Regions from separate parts of the Pseudomonas sp. MF09150 genome, predicted to be linked through region 1. Evidence: riboswitches for the same ligand, from Rfam matches in the RefSeq annotation. Region 1 holds a riboswitch; the other holds the start of a gene.
What was found. Region 1 has a riboswitch for cobalamin ahead of AC19YX_RS23525 (TonB-dependent receptor). Riboswitches for the same ligand answer to the same signal wherever they lie in the genome.
Positions count from the first base shown of each region.

Region 1 (7,181 bases):
GCGGTCAGTACGCCAATGGATGCCATTTTGAAACGGCTGTTTTTCTGCGTTGATTTAACCATGACGTCTGAGTGCTCCATCAAACAATAAGAGGATCCTGCCCTGGTGCCCGACTCTGTGTGGCTGCCCGAAAGCACCCAGGAAAAGCCTGCACAGTGTGACTAAGTGAGCGGCGCTTTTCATCAGCCTCCAAAAATATCCAATCCTCCACATTCACCCTGTAGCCCTGTAGCCCTGTAGCCCTGTAGCCGCTGCCGAGCTTTCGCGGTGTTGCGAACGCAGGCCAGAGCCTTCGGCAGCGGCTACGCGCCTGATATGATCAGCGCCCCCTGGCGAGTGCCTGCTGCAAAAAAGGATTTTGACGTGCCAACCCTCGATCAACTGCTCAACCTCACCGACCCGGCACTGCCCTTGATCGAGGCGTGGATCGCCCGCTCCCCTCATCGCTGCGAATGGCTGGCGCCGGCGCCGGATCGCGAGGCCATCCTGCTGGCACTCGGCGTGAGCACCCGCTCGGTGCTCGGGGCCATGGCTTACGAAAGCGGTGGGCTGTTGATCGATGACGGCTGGCTGCGACTGCTGGGGTCGGGCCATCCACAGCTGCCACGCAACCTGCGGGACTGGAACCAGGACCGCATTCAGGGGGCGATGCTGGTCGCCGACGATGCCGTGGGCGGCTTCTTCGCCATCAACGGCGGCAGCCTCGGCGACGATACCGGGGCCCTGTACTACTGGGCCCCGGACACCCTGCGCTGGGAAGCCCTGGAAATCGGTTACTCGGACTTCGTCGAATGGGCCCTGAGCGAACGCCTCGGGCAGTTCTACCAGGACCTGCGCTGGGACGGCTGGCAGCGTGAACTGCCGCAGCTTGGGGCAGACCAGTGCATGAGCTTCTACCCGTTCCTGTGGACCGCCGAAGGCAGCATCAACAGCAGCAGTCGGCGCGCCGTGCCGCTGGAAGAACACTACCGGCTGAACCTGGAACTGGCGCAAAAGCTCGACGCTCCGGCCTGAGATCCAGCGTCAGCCACCGGGGCTCAGCGGGGAATCACGATGTAGTCGTTGCGCTGGACCACCCCGCGATGCTCGCCCTCCACCAGGTGGATATAGCGCCCGTCCACGGCGTCGATCGGCAGGCAATCGTCTACGTCCATCAGCGCGTCGGTATGGGCCTTGCTCCAGTGGCTGAGCATCTGCCGCTTGCCCTTGGCCTTGGCTTCAGCCTTGTCATGGGCCACCACCAGCAGGTAGTGGTGGGCCTCGCCGAAGGCCTGGGCCTCATAGCCGCCGAGGTTGATGAAATACAGGCGCGGGGCCCCGGGCAGAGGCGCCAGCGGGCTCAACTGCACCTTCCACCCTTCCACGCCATCGACCTGCATCCACGAATCGACATGCAGCCCCGCCGGGCTGCCAAACCAGCCTTCGCGCAGTTGCGGGTAGGCCGCTTCCAGGCTGTCGGCGATGGCGAACACCACGTCGTGGACCTCAATCTTGGCCCTGGGGTGTTTGCCCCCCAGCATCACTACAAAAAGCATTCTGTTCCTTGGTTACCTGCCGCCGGCGGCAGCGATTTCAGGGTGATGGTCCCGGTCGGGGCTCATCAGGCAAGCGCCATATTCTTCACCATGTTGCGTCTGATTGCTGAGGTTTTACTGCGCCCGGGACACTCCCGCGCGGCTTGCAGCACATTGCAGCTAAAGGCCAATCGCCAGCAGCCGATAGCCACACAGGCCATGCCATTCGCTGGCAAGGATTGCGGCGTGGGGCACGACGGCCCCGCCATTGGACAACCAGGAGATGGTCTTGAAGCACACATTCAACGCGCTCGCGCTGGCGGCGGCGCTGGTCTCGCCGACGCTGCTGGCGGCCCCGGGCTTTACCGTGCATGACGTTGCACTCGGCATGCCCTATGACGAAGTCAATCTGCTGCTTCAGGAAACCTGCCCCCGGGGCTGCATGACCTACACCGGCTCCGGCCCGGCGGGCATCCATTCGCTGACGGTGTTCCTGCGCTACCAGACCATCTACTTCAGCAACACCCGGCGCACCGAGGTCAACCGCGACAAGCCCTATGAATCGGCGACCTACACCTTCGGCCCCGATCACAGGGTCATTGCCCTGGAAGCCGAGGTAAAAGGCTCGCTCACCGCCGGCAAAAAGCTCGCCGACGAGGCCCTGGCCCGTTATTCAGGCCCGTTGCAGGCGTTCACCCAGACCAACAAGGTCGCGGTACATGCCCAGGCATCGCTGGATCACCTGTCCTACCTGTATGCGCCGAATATGACCGGCAAGCAGTTCGAGCTGAGCGTGATCGAGCCTGCGCCCTCGCGCATGGCGGTGACCCGGGTCAATTACTGGGACTTCGACGCCGTGCGCGCCCTCGAAGCCGCCAAGCCCGCCGACTTCATGACCGTGCGCGGCCCTGCCGGCCTGGGCCTGGTGCCCCGCGAAGCCAACGCCGCGGAAGCGGCCAAGGCCCGTCGTTACCCGGCACTGGAGATCGGCACCCAGACCCAGGCCGTCAACGGCAACGACAAGGTGCAGGTGATTGCCGAACAGCATGACGGCAATAAAAACCCGCCCAGCCAATTGCTGGTCAACGGTGCCCTGATCCAGAAGTCGGCCCTGCTCAGCGACGGCATGTCGTTCGAAGCTGTGCAGCACCTGGGGGATGGGCTGTTTCTGGTGAGTGCCGCGTGGGCCGGCAATGGCTGCAGTGCCCAAGAGCAAATATTGCTCAAAGTGGTCAACGGCAAGGGGCATCTGTCCGAACCCTTTGGCCGCTGCGAACCGCAGATCACCCAGCATGCCGGCACCACCTACTTCAACTTCGCCGAAACCGAATACGAGCCGCAGCAGACCCTGGCCACCCCCTGAAGCATCCCCCGCCTATCGCGTAGCCGCTGCCGAGGACCGGCGGCGGCACAGACTGTTTTCCCCTGTAGCAGCTTTGCGCATTGACGAAGAAATTCATCAATGGTCATATGCGCGCCAGTTTCAGGTGTCCCATGCCGCCGTGCATGGGATTAAACGGGAAGCCGGTGCGTCACTTCGGTGATCAGTCCGGCGCTGCCCCCGCAACGGTAAGCGAGCGAAGCATTCGACAGACCACTGTGCTCCGGCATGGGAAGGTGAATGCTTCATGACCCTCGCGAGCCCGGAGACCGGCCTGCAACTTCGTTTGGCAACCCCGCGGTGGGCGGGCGCAGTCCGGTTTGCGTGGGCGCGTGCGCCTGCGATTCCTTATGCGTTGTTCCCTCCGGGTTTCATTCTTTCCTGACTCAGTTGGAATAGCATGTCCCGCAATCCCCTGCTCCAAAGCCTCGCAAGCCGATCCCTGCCGATCACCTTTGTCCCCTGCATGGCCTTTTCATCCCTGACCTTTGCCGAAACCGACCACCGTGCGCTCGCCTTGCCGGCGACCCTGGTCAGCGAAGTCGCCAAGGGCGATGACACTTCCCTCAGCACACCGCTGCCCGCCGGCTCACGGCTCAACCTGAGCGCCCTGGAAAACCCCGCCAGCACCAGCAGCATCGGCCAGGACGCCATCGACAACCGCAATAACCTCACGGTGCAGGACGCGGTGACCCGCTCCCCGGGCATCACCAGCATCGCCGCCCCGGGCAACGGCAACACCGCGTTGGCGGCGCGGGGCTTTACCGGGCACAGCTCGGTCATGACCCTGTTCGACGGTGCCCGCCTGTACACCGGTGCCGGCAGCCTGACGTTTCCGGTCGACCCGTGGATGGTTGAACGCATCGACGTGATCCGTGGCCCGGCCTCGGTGCTCTATGGCGAAGGCGCCACCGGGGCGGTGGTCAATGTGATCTCGAAGAAGCCCTTCGAAGGTGAAGTGCGCAACCGCCTGCGCCTGGGTTATGGCTCCAACGACCGCCAGCAGCTGGGCCTGGACAGCGGCGGCTCCCTCAGCGACACCCTGAGCTATCGCCTGACCCTGAACCAGCAGCAAAGCAACGGCTGGGTCGACCACGGCGACTCGCGCAGCCTGGCCCTCAGTGCGGCCCTGCGCTGGCAGGCCAACGATGACCTGAGCTTCACCTTCGCCCATGAGCGTGGCGACAGCGAACCGAGCAGTTACTTCGGCACGCCCCTGCTCGACGGGCACTACCGCGACAGCCTGCGCGACAAGAACTACAACCTGCGCAACGCCGTGCAGCGATACAACGACGAATGGACCCGACTCAATACCGACTGGAACCTGAGCGACAGCCTCAGCGCCAGCAACCAGCTGTATTACATCAAGAGCCGACGCCATTGGCGCAACGCCGAAACCTACAGCTGGGACAGCCCCCGCCAGCAACTGCTGCGCAACAGCTACCTGGAGATCAAGCACGACCAGGAGCAGATGGGCGACCGTCAGAGCTTCACCTTCAACCATTCGCTGTTCGGCCTGGACAGCCGCACGGTGGTCGGTACCGAGTACAACAAAATCAGGTTCGCCGTGGGCAACAACTCGCCCTATACCGATGTCGGCGGCGACTACATCGACCCTTGGCAGCCGGCAGCGGGTTACTTCCAGAGTCGCTCGGCATTTTCGCCCCAGACCGCCAGCAGCACCCACACCTTTGCCCTGTTTGCCGAGAACCGCTTGCAGCTGTCCGAGCGCTGGTCCCTGGTGACCGGCGTGCGCCGCGACCAGAACCACATCGAGCGCGACGACCAGCGTGCCGGCAGCCGCAGCGACCGCAGCCTCACGGGCGGCAACTGGCGCGCCGGGCTGGTGTTCGCGGTCACCGACCAACTGTCGCTGTACGGCCAGTACTCGACCAGCGAGGACGGGGTCAACAACCTCATCAGCCTGAACCCGAGCCAGCAGCAGATGGACCTGACCGAGGCCCGGCAGACCGAGTTCGGCCTCAAGCAACAGTTCTGGGACGGGCGCGGTGAATGGACCCTGGCGGCCTACCATATCGTCAAGAAAAAACTGCTCAGCAGCGACCCAATCACGCGCCTGGCGCAACAGGTCGGCCAGCAGTCCGCCGACGGCCTGGAGGCATCCCTGGAGCTGGCCCTGGCCCACGACTGGCAGGTCTCGGCCAATGCCGCGCTGGTGCGGGCCGAATACGACGACTTCGATGAAGTGGTGTCGGGCCAGGTGGTCTCGCGCGCCGGCAATCGCCCGAGCAACGTGCCGCGCCGCAGCGCCAACCTGTGGTTGAACAAGGCCCTGAGCCAGGAGCTGACAGCCGGCATGGGCGTGCGTTATGTCGACGCGCGTTATGCCAATACGGCCAACACCACCCAGGTTCCGGGCTACACGGTGCTCGACGCCAACCTCGGCTGGCAACTGCAACGGGATGTGCGCCTGGGCCTGCAGCTCAACAACCTGCTCGACCGGCGCTACGCCGTGGCCCAGCAGAATAATGGCCAGCAATGGCTGATGGGTGAGCCGCGCTCGTTTTTCGTCACCGCCGACTACAGCTTCTAAGTGCCGGTCACGCTGTAGCGGGCAACCCTCGGGCACGTTTAACGCCGCCCGAGCCAGGCACCGGGGACCCCGCAGGTTCCCGGCGCTGGCTGCTGGAAGAGCAGCAGACCATCAGCAACCGGCTGTTGCGCCTGGTGCATCCCCACGCCTCATCTCCCCGCGACGCCAGCCTGGCGGCCAGCAAGCGGGCTGGCATGCTTTCTGCGTTAACGCCATTGCGCCCGACTTCGGGCCCTGCCGTTCCAACCCAGAGGCCTTGCATGAATCACTCTTTCGCCCGACTCGGCATCAGCGCCGGATTGCTTTTCTCCTCCCTGCTCCACAACACCGCCAGCGCCGCTGTGGTGGATGCCGAGCGCCTGCAGACACTCGACCGGGATATCCGCCAGGCCACCCCGCAACTGATCGAGCTGCGCCACGATATCCATCAACACCCGGAGCTGGGCAACCGCGAAGTGCGCACTGCCAAGCTGGTGGCCGCGCGCCTTCGTGAGCTGGGCCTGGAAGTGCAAACCGACATCGGCCACACCGGCGTGGTCGGGCTGTTGCGCGGCGGCAAGCCGGGACCGGTGGTGGCCATTCGTTCCGAACTGGACGCGCTGCCGGTCACCGAGCAGACCGGCCTGCCCTACGCCTCGACCGTGACCCAGGCCTACAGCGGCAATGACTTCAGCCAGGCCGGAAAGCAAGTCGGGGTCATGCACGCCTGCGGCCACGATGCGCACATCGCCATTGTGCTGGGGGTGGCCCAGGTCCTGGCGGCGCACAAGGACAGCCTGCCCGGCACCATCAAGTTCATTTTCCAGCCGGCCGAAGAAGGCGTGCCGGTGGGAGAAACCGGCGGCGCCCGGCTGATGATCGAACAAGGGGTGCTGGCCAACCCGGCGCCGCAAGCGATCTTCGGCCTGCACGTGGGGCCGGGGGTGTCCGGCACCCTTTCGGTCAGTCGCCAACGCACCACCGCCGCCTCGGACAACTTCGTCGCCACCATCACCGGCGAACAGACCCACGGCGCCTTCCCCTGGGCCGGGATCGACCCCTTCCCCCTGGCGGCGCAGATCATCCTCGGCTGGCAGACCATCCCCAGCCGCCAGGTGAACCTGGTGGCCCTGCCCGCCCCGGTGATCTCCATCGGCAAGATCGACGCCGGCGTGCGCAGCAACATCATCCCCGCCGAAGTGCGCATGGAAGGCACCCTGCGCACCCTCACCGACGCCCAGCGCGACGATGTGATCAGCCGCCTGCAACGCACCGCCAGCAAAATCGCCGAAAGCGCCGGGGCCAGCGCCAAGGTCGAGATCCTCCCCGGCAGCTACCCGGCCGGCTACAACAACACCGATCTGGTGGACAAACTCCTGCCCCAGCTCGAAGCCTCGTCGGGCAAGCCCGTCACCCTGGGTTCCGGGGTCTACGCCGCCGACGACTTCGCCGAATACTCGCGGCGCATTCCGGCGCTGTTTTTCGGCCTTGGCGTCACCCCCGACGGTATCGACCCGGCCAAGGCCTGGCCCAACCACTCACCCAAATTCCTGGTGGACGACCAGGCCCTGCCAGTGGGCGTGCGCGCGTTGTCGCGGGTGACCCTGACCTATCTCGCCAACAACGGCTACAAGTAGCGGGCTGCCGGGCCGCGTGCTGCCCGATGCAGGGCGGTACGCAGCCTCCGCACTGGATAAAAAGTAATAACCCTCACACTTTTTATTCTTTTATTTAATCAAGCACATTCGCCAAC
Region 1 is NZ_JCBCUS010000006.1:496,744-503,924, reverse strand. It holds gene AC19YX_RS23545 (cyclase family protein) at 1-62, opposite strand, end outside; gene AC19YX_RS23540 (DUF2625 domain-containing protein) at 364-1,014, shown strand; gene AC19YX_RS23535 (DUF1543 domain-containing protein) at 1,038-1,535, opposite strand; gene AC19YX_RS23530 (hypothetical protein) at 1,804-2,877, shown strand; cobalamin riboswitch at 2,983-3,187, shown strand; gene AC19YX_RS23525 (TonB-dependent receptor) at 3,296-5,449, shown strand; gene AC19YX_RS23520 (amidohydrolase) at 5,710-7,065, shown strand.

Region 2 (7,181 bases), 430 kb from region 1:
CCTGCGGTTGCTGATCGTCGCGGCGCTGCTGTTTGCCGTGAGCCAGGCCTGGACCGGGTTTGGCTGGGTCAGCGATTTTTATCGCTCGGACATCGTCTATGAGTTTTTGCTGGGGATCGGCCTGGGCATGCTCTATCGCCGAGGCTGGATCAAGCCCGGGCTGTGGCTGCCGCTGCTGCTGATCGGCGGCGCGCTGCTGGCGATCTACCAACTGCCACCGCAGCCGCGGGTGCTGGCCTGGGGCTTGCCGAGTGCCCTGATCGTGGCGTCGAGCATGGCGCTGGAGCGTTATTTCCAGCACAACCGCCTGCTCAAGGTGCTGGGAGACAGCTCGTACTCGGTGTACCTGATGCACGTGCTGGTGCTGTCCCTGGGGGGCTATGTGGCACAACGCTATGGCCTGAACCCCTACGCGGTATTTGCCGGGTGCGTGCTGATCATCGGCCTGGCCGCCTGGGGCAGCTACGAATGGGTGGAGAAGCGCAGCTATCAGTGGCTCAAACGCTGGGCCGACGCCCCGGCCGCTGCCCGCCCGGCCTTGGCGTTAACCCGACAAAAACCCTAGGACTTTGTACGGCGCGCCGATTGGCGTAAACTCCGCCCACGCCTGCGAGGAATTTCCATGACCGCTATTACCATTACCGACGCCGCCCACGATTACCTGGCTGATCTGCTCTCCAAGCAGAACACCCCGGGTATCGGGATCCGCGTCTTTATCACCCAGCCAGGAACTCAGTACGCCGAGACCTGCATCGCCTATTGCAAGCCGGGCGAAGAAAAACCCGAAGACAAGGCCATTGGCCTGAAGAGCTTCACCGCTTATATCGATTCGTTCAGCGAAGCCTTTCTCGATGATGCGGTGGTCGACTACGCCACCGACCGCATGGGCGGCCAGCTGACCATCAAGGCGCCCAATGCCAAGGTGCCAATGGTCAACGCCGATAGCCCGGTCAACGAGCGCATCAACTACTACCTGCAAACCGAAATCAACCCGGGGTTGGCCAGCCACGGCGGCCAGGTCAGCCTGATCGACGTGGTTGAAGACGGCATCGCCGTGCTGCAATTCGGGGGCGGCTGCCAGGGCTGCGGCCAGGCCGACGTGACCCTGAGGGAAGGCATCGAGCGCACGTTGCTTGAGCGTATCCCTGAGCTCAAGGGGGTCCGCGACGTGACCGACCACACGCAGAAAGAAAACGCCTACTACTAAGTAAGGCGTTCACTGCACCCAAAAAAACGGCGCCCCGTGAGCGCCGTTTTTTTATGGGCCAGAAAAGGCGCCGTCAACCCCGGGCAAATGACTCTGCTGTACGGGTGGGGAGCAGGTTTGTGGCGAGGGAGCTTGCTCCCGCTCGGCCGCAAAGCGGCTGCCCCCCGTATCTCCGCGCGCCCTACGGGCGATATAAATGCGCATGCCCCGCGCGATACAGCGACGACTCACTGAAATGATCCGTCGCCAGCACCCGGCCCACCAGAATCAACGCCGTGCGGCGAAAACCCTTGGCCGCCACTTTCTGCTCGATGTCGTTCAGGGTGCCCAGCACCCAGTCCTGATCCGGCCAGGTGGCGCGATGGACCACGGCAATCGGGCAATCGGCGCCGTAGTGGGGCAGCAGTTCGGCGACGATTTTCTGCAGGTGGTTGACCCCCAGGTGAATCGCCATGGTCGCGCCATGCTGGGCCAGGCTGGAGAACTCCTCGCCAGGGGGCATCGCGGTCTTGTCGGCGTAGCGGGTCAGGATCACGCTTTGCGACACGTCCGGCAGGGTCAGCTCCGCCCCGAGCAACGCGGCGCAGGCGGCGGTGGCGGTGACCCCGGGGACGATTTCAAAGGGGATCTGCAATTGGCGCAGGTGGCGGATCTGCTCGCCGATGGCGCCATACAGGCTGGGGTCGCCGGAATGCACCCGGGCCACGTCCTGGCCCTTGGCGTGGGCGTTTTTGATCAGCTCGATGATCTGTTCCAGGTGCAACTCGGCGCTGTTGACCAGCAGTTCGGCGCTATGCCCCGCCAGCACCGCCTCGGGCACCAGGGAGCCGGCGTAGACAATCACCGGGCAGCGATGGATCAGCCGCTGGCCCTTGACGGTGATCAGCTCCGGGTCGCCGGGGCCGGCGCCGATAAAAAAGACGGTCATGGCTGTTTCCTGTGAAAAAAGGGTCAAGGCAAGCTTGTAGATGAAGATTGCTCATGATCAACGCGGGGGATTATCGGGGTTTTAGCCGCAGCAGGCCATGGCCAGGGTCGCCTGGGCGTACTTTTGGCGGCGGATCAGCAGTTTCGCCGGGCTCTGCGCCAGGCGTTCGGCCAGGGCCAGGGCGGCGCTTTCGGCCACGCCATAGCAGCCGGTGCGTTCGTAGGCGATTTCCGAGCGGTGGCTCAGTTGCAGCGCATAGGGCGTGAGCTGCGAGCTGCTGAAACAGGTCAGGGGCAGGGCTAACTGCTCGGCCAGTTGCAGCAGGCCGGGCTCTTCGCGTTTCAGGTCGATACTGGCCAGGCCCCGGACTTGATCCAGCCCGAAGCCATGGGTCTCCAGGACCTGGTCGAGCAATGCGCGCAGCGTGTCCACCGGGCAACCGCGCTGGCAACCCAGGCCGACCACCAGGGCCGGCGCTGCGTGCCGTTCACTCATGCCGCGTAGTGACCCGCGCTTTTACGCCGGAACAACCAGGCGCTGATCACGCCCAGGGCCAGCCAGAACGCGGCATTGGTCAGTTGCGAGGCGATTTTGAACTGCGCTTCCAGGGCCTCCGGAGCCAGCATCGAATGCACTTCCGGCTGTGGCGCGCCAATGATGTGCGGCACGGCAATGATGGCGACACCCAGCACTTTCAGCAGCCAGTGCTGGGCAAACACGATCAGCGCGATACCGACGGCGGTCGAGGCCGCGGTGCCGACCCACCAGATCTGCCGTTGTGCCAGGTCCGCAGCGGCGGTGCCCGGCAGCTCGGGCGGCAGGCCCATGGTTGGCGCCAGGCAGAAGGTGGCGTAACCGGCCAGGCCCCACAGCAGCCCCTGGGACGTGCGATTCGGCGCGCGCAGGGTGTACAGGCCGGCGAGCATCAGGGCGAAGCCGACGGCCACCACCAGGTTACCGCCAGTGGTCGACAGCACGCGCTGCCAGCCATCTTCCGGCTCCCAGGCTTCGGCATCGTGGGTGTGGCCGGCCATGGCGCCTTCGGCGTGTTCATGGACTTCAGTGGCCGGGGCCTTTTCGTAGGTTTCGGCCTGCAAAATCAGCGGGGCGACCCAGAAGCTTTGCAGCAGGGTCAGCAACAGGGCGGCCAGCAGCCCGGTGAAACCTGCGGTTTGCGCAATACGCTTGATCATGTCAGCAGGTCTCAATGGCACGGGAAGGCGGAGCTGTGACGGGTATCGTGGGCAGCGTTGTGCACTGCTTCGATATGGGAGAACCCGGCGAAATACACCAGGCACGCGCCGAGGATCGAGGCACCGATGGCGGCGACCAGGCGTTGGCTCAGGGTGGAGGTGCTGCTGGCGGATTGACTGGTGCTGCTGATGATCGACATGGCGCATCCCTCTGGTTATCAGCGGGTGGATCGAACGCAGCAAAACCCCGCGCGACGGGCGCACAAGGAATTAACAGCGCCCGCCCACCGCGGGTTTGTTATGTGTCTATTGCGGGCCGGTCTCCGGGCTCGCGAAGGGCGGGGCTTGCGCCTGGCCTGCAAGAATCGCCTTCCCATGCCGGATGACCGGCGCAGTGGATCTGATTCTTCGCTCGCTTACCGTTGCGGGGGCAGCACCGGACTGGTCAAGGCCTTGAGTAAGGCACGTGACGCACCGGTTTCCCGTTTCACCCTATGAAGGGCACCCGTAACAAGGTGTGTAGGAGAGCATGGGCGGGGGAGGGCCGTCAATTGCCACTCTTTCGCAATGGCGCCGGGACCGGGCAATGAATTTTCCCCGCGCCGGCACCGAGGCTGGCCGACAATGCGCATTGACCGGCCCCTGCGCTCTGCGTAGCCTTGCGCACTCGAGGTTCTTCGGCGCAGTCGGCCGAAGCTAAGAAGGGAACGCGGTCCAAGCCGCGGCTGCCCCCGCAACTGTAAAGGGTCATGGTTGATGCACAGCCACTGCACGCGCTTCAAGGCGTTGGCGGGAAGGCGCGTCAATCGTCGGTTACCACCGGCACACCCTCAGCCAGGAGACCTGCCTCGTGACGAATTCTCACTACAACCGGGCGGGGTGATCCGGTGGCGAACTCTTCCGCGCAGCCATTGCCGCGGTTTTCGTCCCGTATGCCCGCCACCTTGCCAAAGGGCATCCGATGAAAACACTGGCCAAACTTCCCGTCACCATCGTCACCGGCTTCCTTGGCTCGGGCAAAACCACCTTGCTGCGGCACATGCTCGACAACGCCCAGGGGCGCCGGATCGCAGTGATCGTCAACGAATTTGGCGAACTGGGCATCGACGGTGAAATCCTCAAGCAATGCTCCATCGGCTGCACTGAAGAAGAAGCCAGCGGCCGGGTCTACGAGCTGGCCAACGGCTGCCTGTGCTGCACCGTGCAGGAAGAATTCTTCCCGGTGATGCGCGAATTGGTAGCCCGGCGCGGCGACCTTGACCACATCCTGATCGAAACCTCGGGCCTGGCTCTGCCAAAACCCCTGGTCCAGGCCTTCCAGTGGCCGGAAATCCGCAGCGCCTGCACCGTCGACGCGGTAATCACCGTGGTCGACAGCCCGGCCGTGGCCGCCGGCACCTTCGCCGCCTTCCCGGACCAGGTCGATGCCCAGCGCAAGCTTGACCCCAACCTGGACCACGAATCGCCGCTGCACGAGCTGTTCGCCGACCAACTGGCCAGCGCCGACCTGGTGATTCTCAACAAGGCTGACCTGATCAGCGCCGAAGACCTGGCAAAAGTACGCCTGGAAGTGGCTGAAGAACTGCCGCCAGCGGTCAAGGTCATCGAAGCCAGCAGCGGTCGCCTGCCGCTGGACGTGTTGCTGGGCCTGGGTGCTGGCTCCGAAGAACACATCGACAGCCGTCACAGCCACCACGACCATCACCATGACGGCGACGATGCCGATCATGACGACCACGATCACGACGCTTTCGATTCGATCTCCATCGAACTGCCGCAAGCCGAGGAAAGCCTGCTGCTCGATGCCCTGACCCAACTGGTGGTCAAGCACGGGATCCTGCGGGTCAAGGGGTTTGCCGCCATCCCCAACAAGCCGATGCGCTTGCTGATCCAGGGCGTGGGCACCCGTTTCGACAAGCACTTCGACCGCCAGTGGGGCGCCGACGAGGCCCGGACCACGCGCCTGGTGCTGATCGGCCAAGAGCTGGACGCCGAGCAACTCGAAGCGCAACTGCGCGCCGCCCTCAGCGTTTAACCCATGCACCTGCTCAGGACCCAGCCCGGCGGTTTCGTGTCGGATGACAACATTGCCGACCTTGGACAAACCCCCGCCGAGCTGGTGATCCTGTGCAGCGGCGACTCCAGCCTGGCGCTGCTGGCGGAAGCGGCCCAGCAGTTGCCGGACGACTTCCCGAGCTTTCGCCTGGCCAACCCGATGCAGGTGCAGAACCACGCCTCGGTCGACCTGTATGTCGACCAGGTGCTGCGTCACGCCAAGGTGATCCTGATTTCCCTGCACGGCGGCATCGGCTACTGGCGCTACGGCGTCGAACGCCTGGTGCAACTGGCCGAGCGCGGGGTGCAGCTGATTCTGGTGCCGGGGGATGACCGCCCGGACCCGGAGCTCAGCGACCTGAGCACGGTGCCGGCCGCCGCGCGCGATCGGCTGTGGCACTTCTTGCGCCAGGGCGGGCGCGACAACGCCCTGAATCTGTACCGTTGCCTGGCCGCCAGCCTGCTGGGCCGCGACTATGCCTGGGCCGAGCCGCAGACCCTGCCGCGCACGGCGATTTACCACCCCCATAAAAGCGCCGCGACCCTGAGCGATTGGCAGGCCGACTGGCACGCCGGACAGCCGGTGGCGGCGGTGCTGTTTTACCGCTCCCATCTGCAGGCGGCCAATACCGGGTTTATCGATGTGTTTTGCCAGCGTTTGCAGGCGGCCGGGCTCAACCCGTTGCCGATTGCCCTGGCCAGTCTCAAGGAGCCCGGCTGCCTGACGGTGGTCGAAGACTTGCTGGATGAAGTCGAGGCCGGGGTGATTCTGAACACCACCGGCTTTGCCCAGTCCAGCCCCGAGGCCCCGCATCTGCGGCCATTTCGGCGCAATATCCCGGTGATCCAGGCCATCTGCGCCCAGGACAACGAACCCGGCTGGCGCGCCAGCGAACAAGGCCTGGGCCCGCGCGACCTGGCGATGCACATCGCTTTGCCCGAGCTGGACGGGCGCATCATCAGCCGGCCCATCAGCTTCAAGGACCTGGCCTGGCGCAGCGAGCGCAGCCAGTCGGACGTGGTCTGCTACCGGGCCCAGCCCGAGCGCATGGATTTCGTCGCCGAACTGGCGCGGCGCTGGATCGAATTGGCCCGGGTGCCCAACGGGCAAAAGCGCATCGCGCTGATCCTGGCCAACTACCCGACCCGCGACGGGCGCATCGGCAATGGTGTCGGCCTGGATACTCCGGCGGCGGCGCTGAATATCCTGCGCGCCTTGCAGGCCGAGGGCTACCCGCTGAGCACCGAGCTACCGGCCAGCGGCACGGCGTTGATCCAGCAATTGCTCGGTGGCGTCAGCAATGACCTCGACAGCATCGACCTGCGGCCCTGCGCGCAAAGCCTGGCGCTGGACGACTACCGGCTGATGTTCAACGCCTTGCCCGAGGCCAATCGACAGGCGGTGCAAGCGCGTTGGGGCAGCCCGGAACAGGACCCGATGTTTCGCGGCGGACGGATGATGGTCGCCGGCCTGCGTTTTGGCCTGACCTTTGTCGGTATCCAGCCGGCCCGGGGCTATCAGGTCGACCCCAGCGCGGTCTACCACGACCCGGACCTGGTGCCGCCCCACGGTTACCTGGCGTTCTATTTCTGGCTGCGCCAGGCCTATGGCGCCCACGGACTGATTCACGTCGGCAAGCACGGCAACCTGGAGTGGCTGCCGGGCAAGGGTGTCGGGCTGTCCGAGAGCTGCTGGCCGGATGCATTGCTGGGGCCGCTGCCCAATATCTACCCGTTTATCGTTAATGACCCGGGGGAAGGCGCCCAGGCCAAGCGCCGGACCCAGGCGGTGATCATC
Region 2 is NZ_JCBCUS010000006.1:69,432-76,612, forward strand. It holds gene AC19YX_RS21735 (acyltransferase family protein) at 1-565, shown strand, start outside; gene nfuA (Fe-S biogenesis protein NfuA) at 623-1,207, shown strand; gene cobM (precorrin-4 C(11)-methyltransferase) at 1,389-2,135, opposite strand; gene AC19YX_RS21750 (cobalamin biosynthesis protein) at 2,217-2,630, opposite strand; gene AC19YX_RS21755 (CbtA family protein) at 2,627-3,328, opposite strand; gene AC19YX_RS21760 (CbtB domain-containing protein) at 3,340-3,528, opposite strand; cobalamin riboswitch at 3,626-3,852, opposite strand; cobalamin riboswitch at 3,982-4,193, shown strand; gene cobW (cobalamin biosynthesis protein CobW) at 4,290-5,363, shown strand; gene cobN (cobaltochelatase subunit CobN) at 5,367-7,181, shown strand, end outside.
Region 2: it holds a riboswitch for cobalamin, as region 1 does, so the genes downstream of both, AC19YX_RS21760 (CbtB domain-containing protein) here and AC19YX_RS23525 (TonB-dependent receptor) in region 1, are expected to answer to the same signal.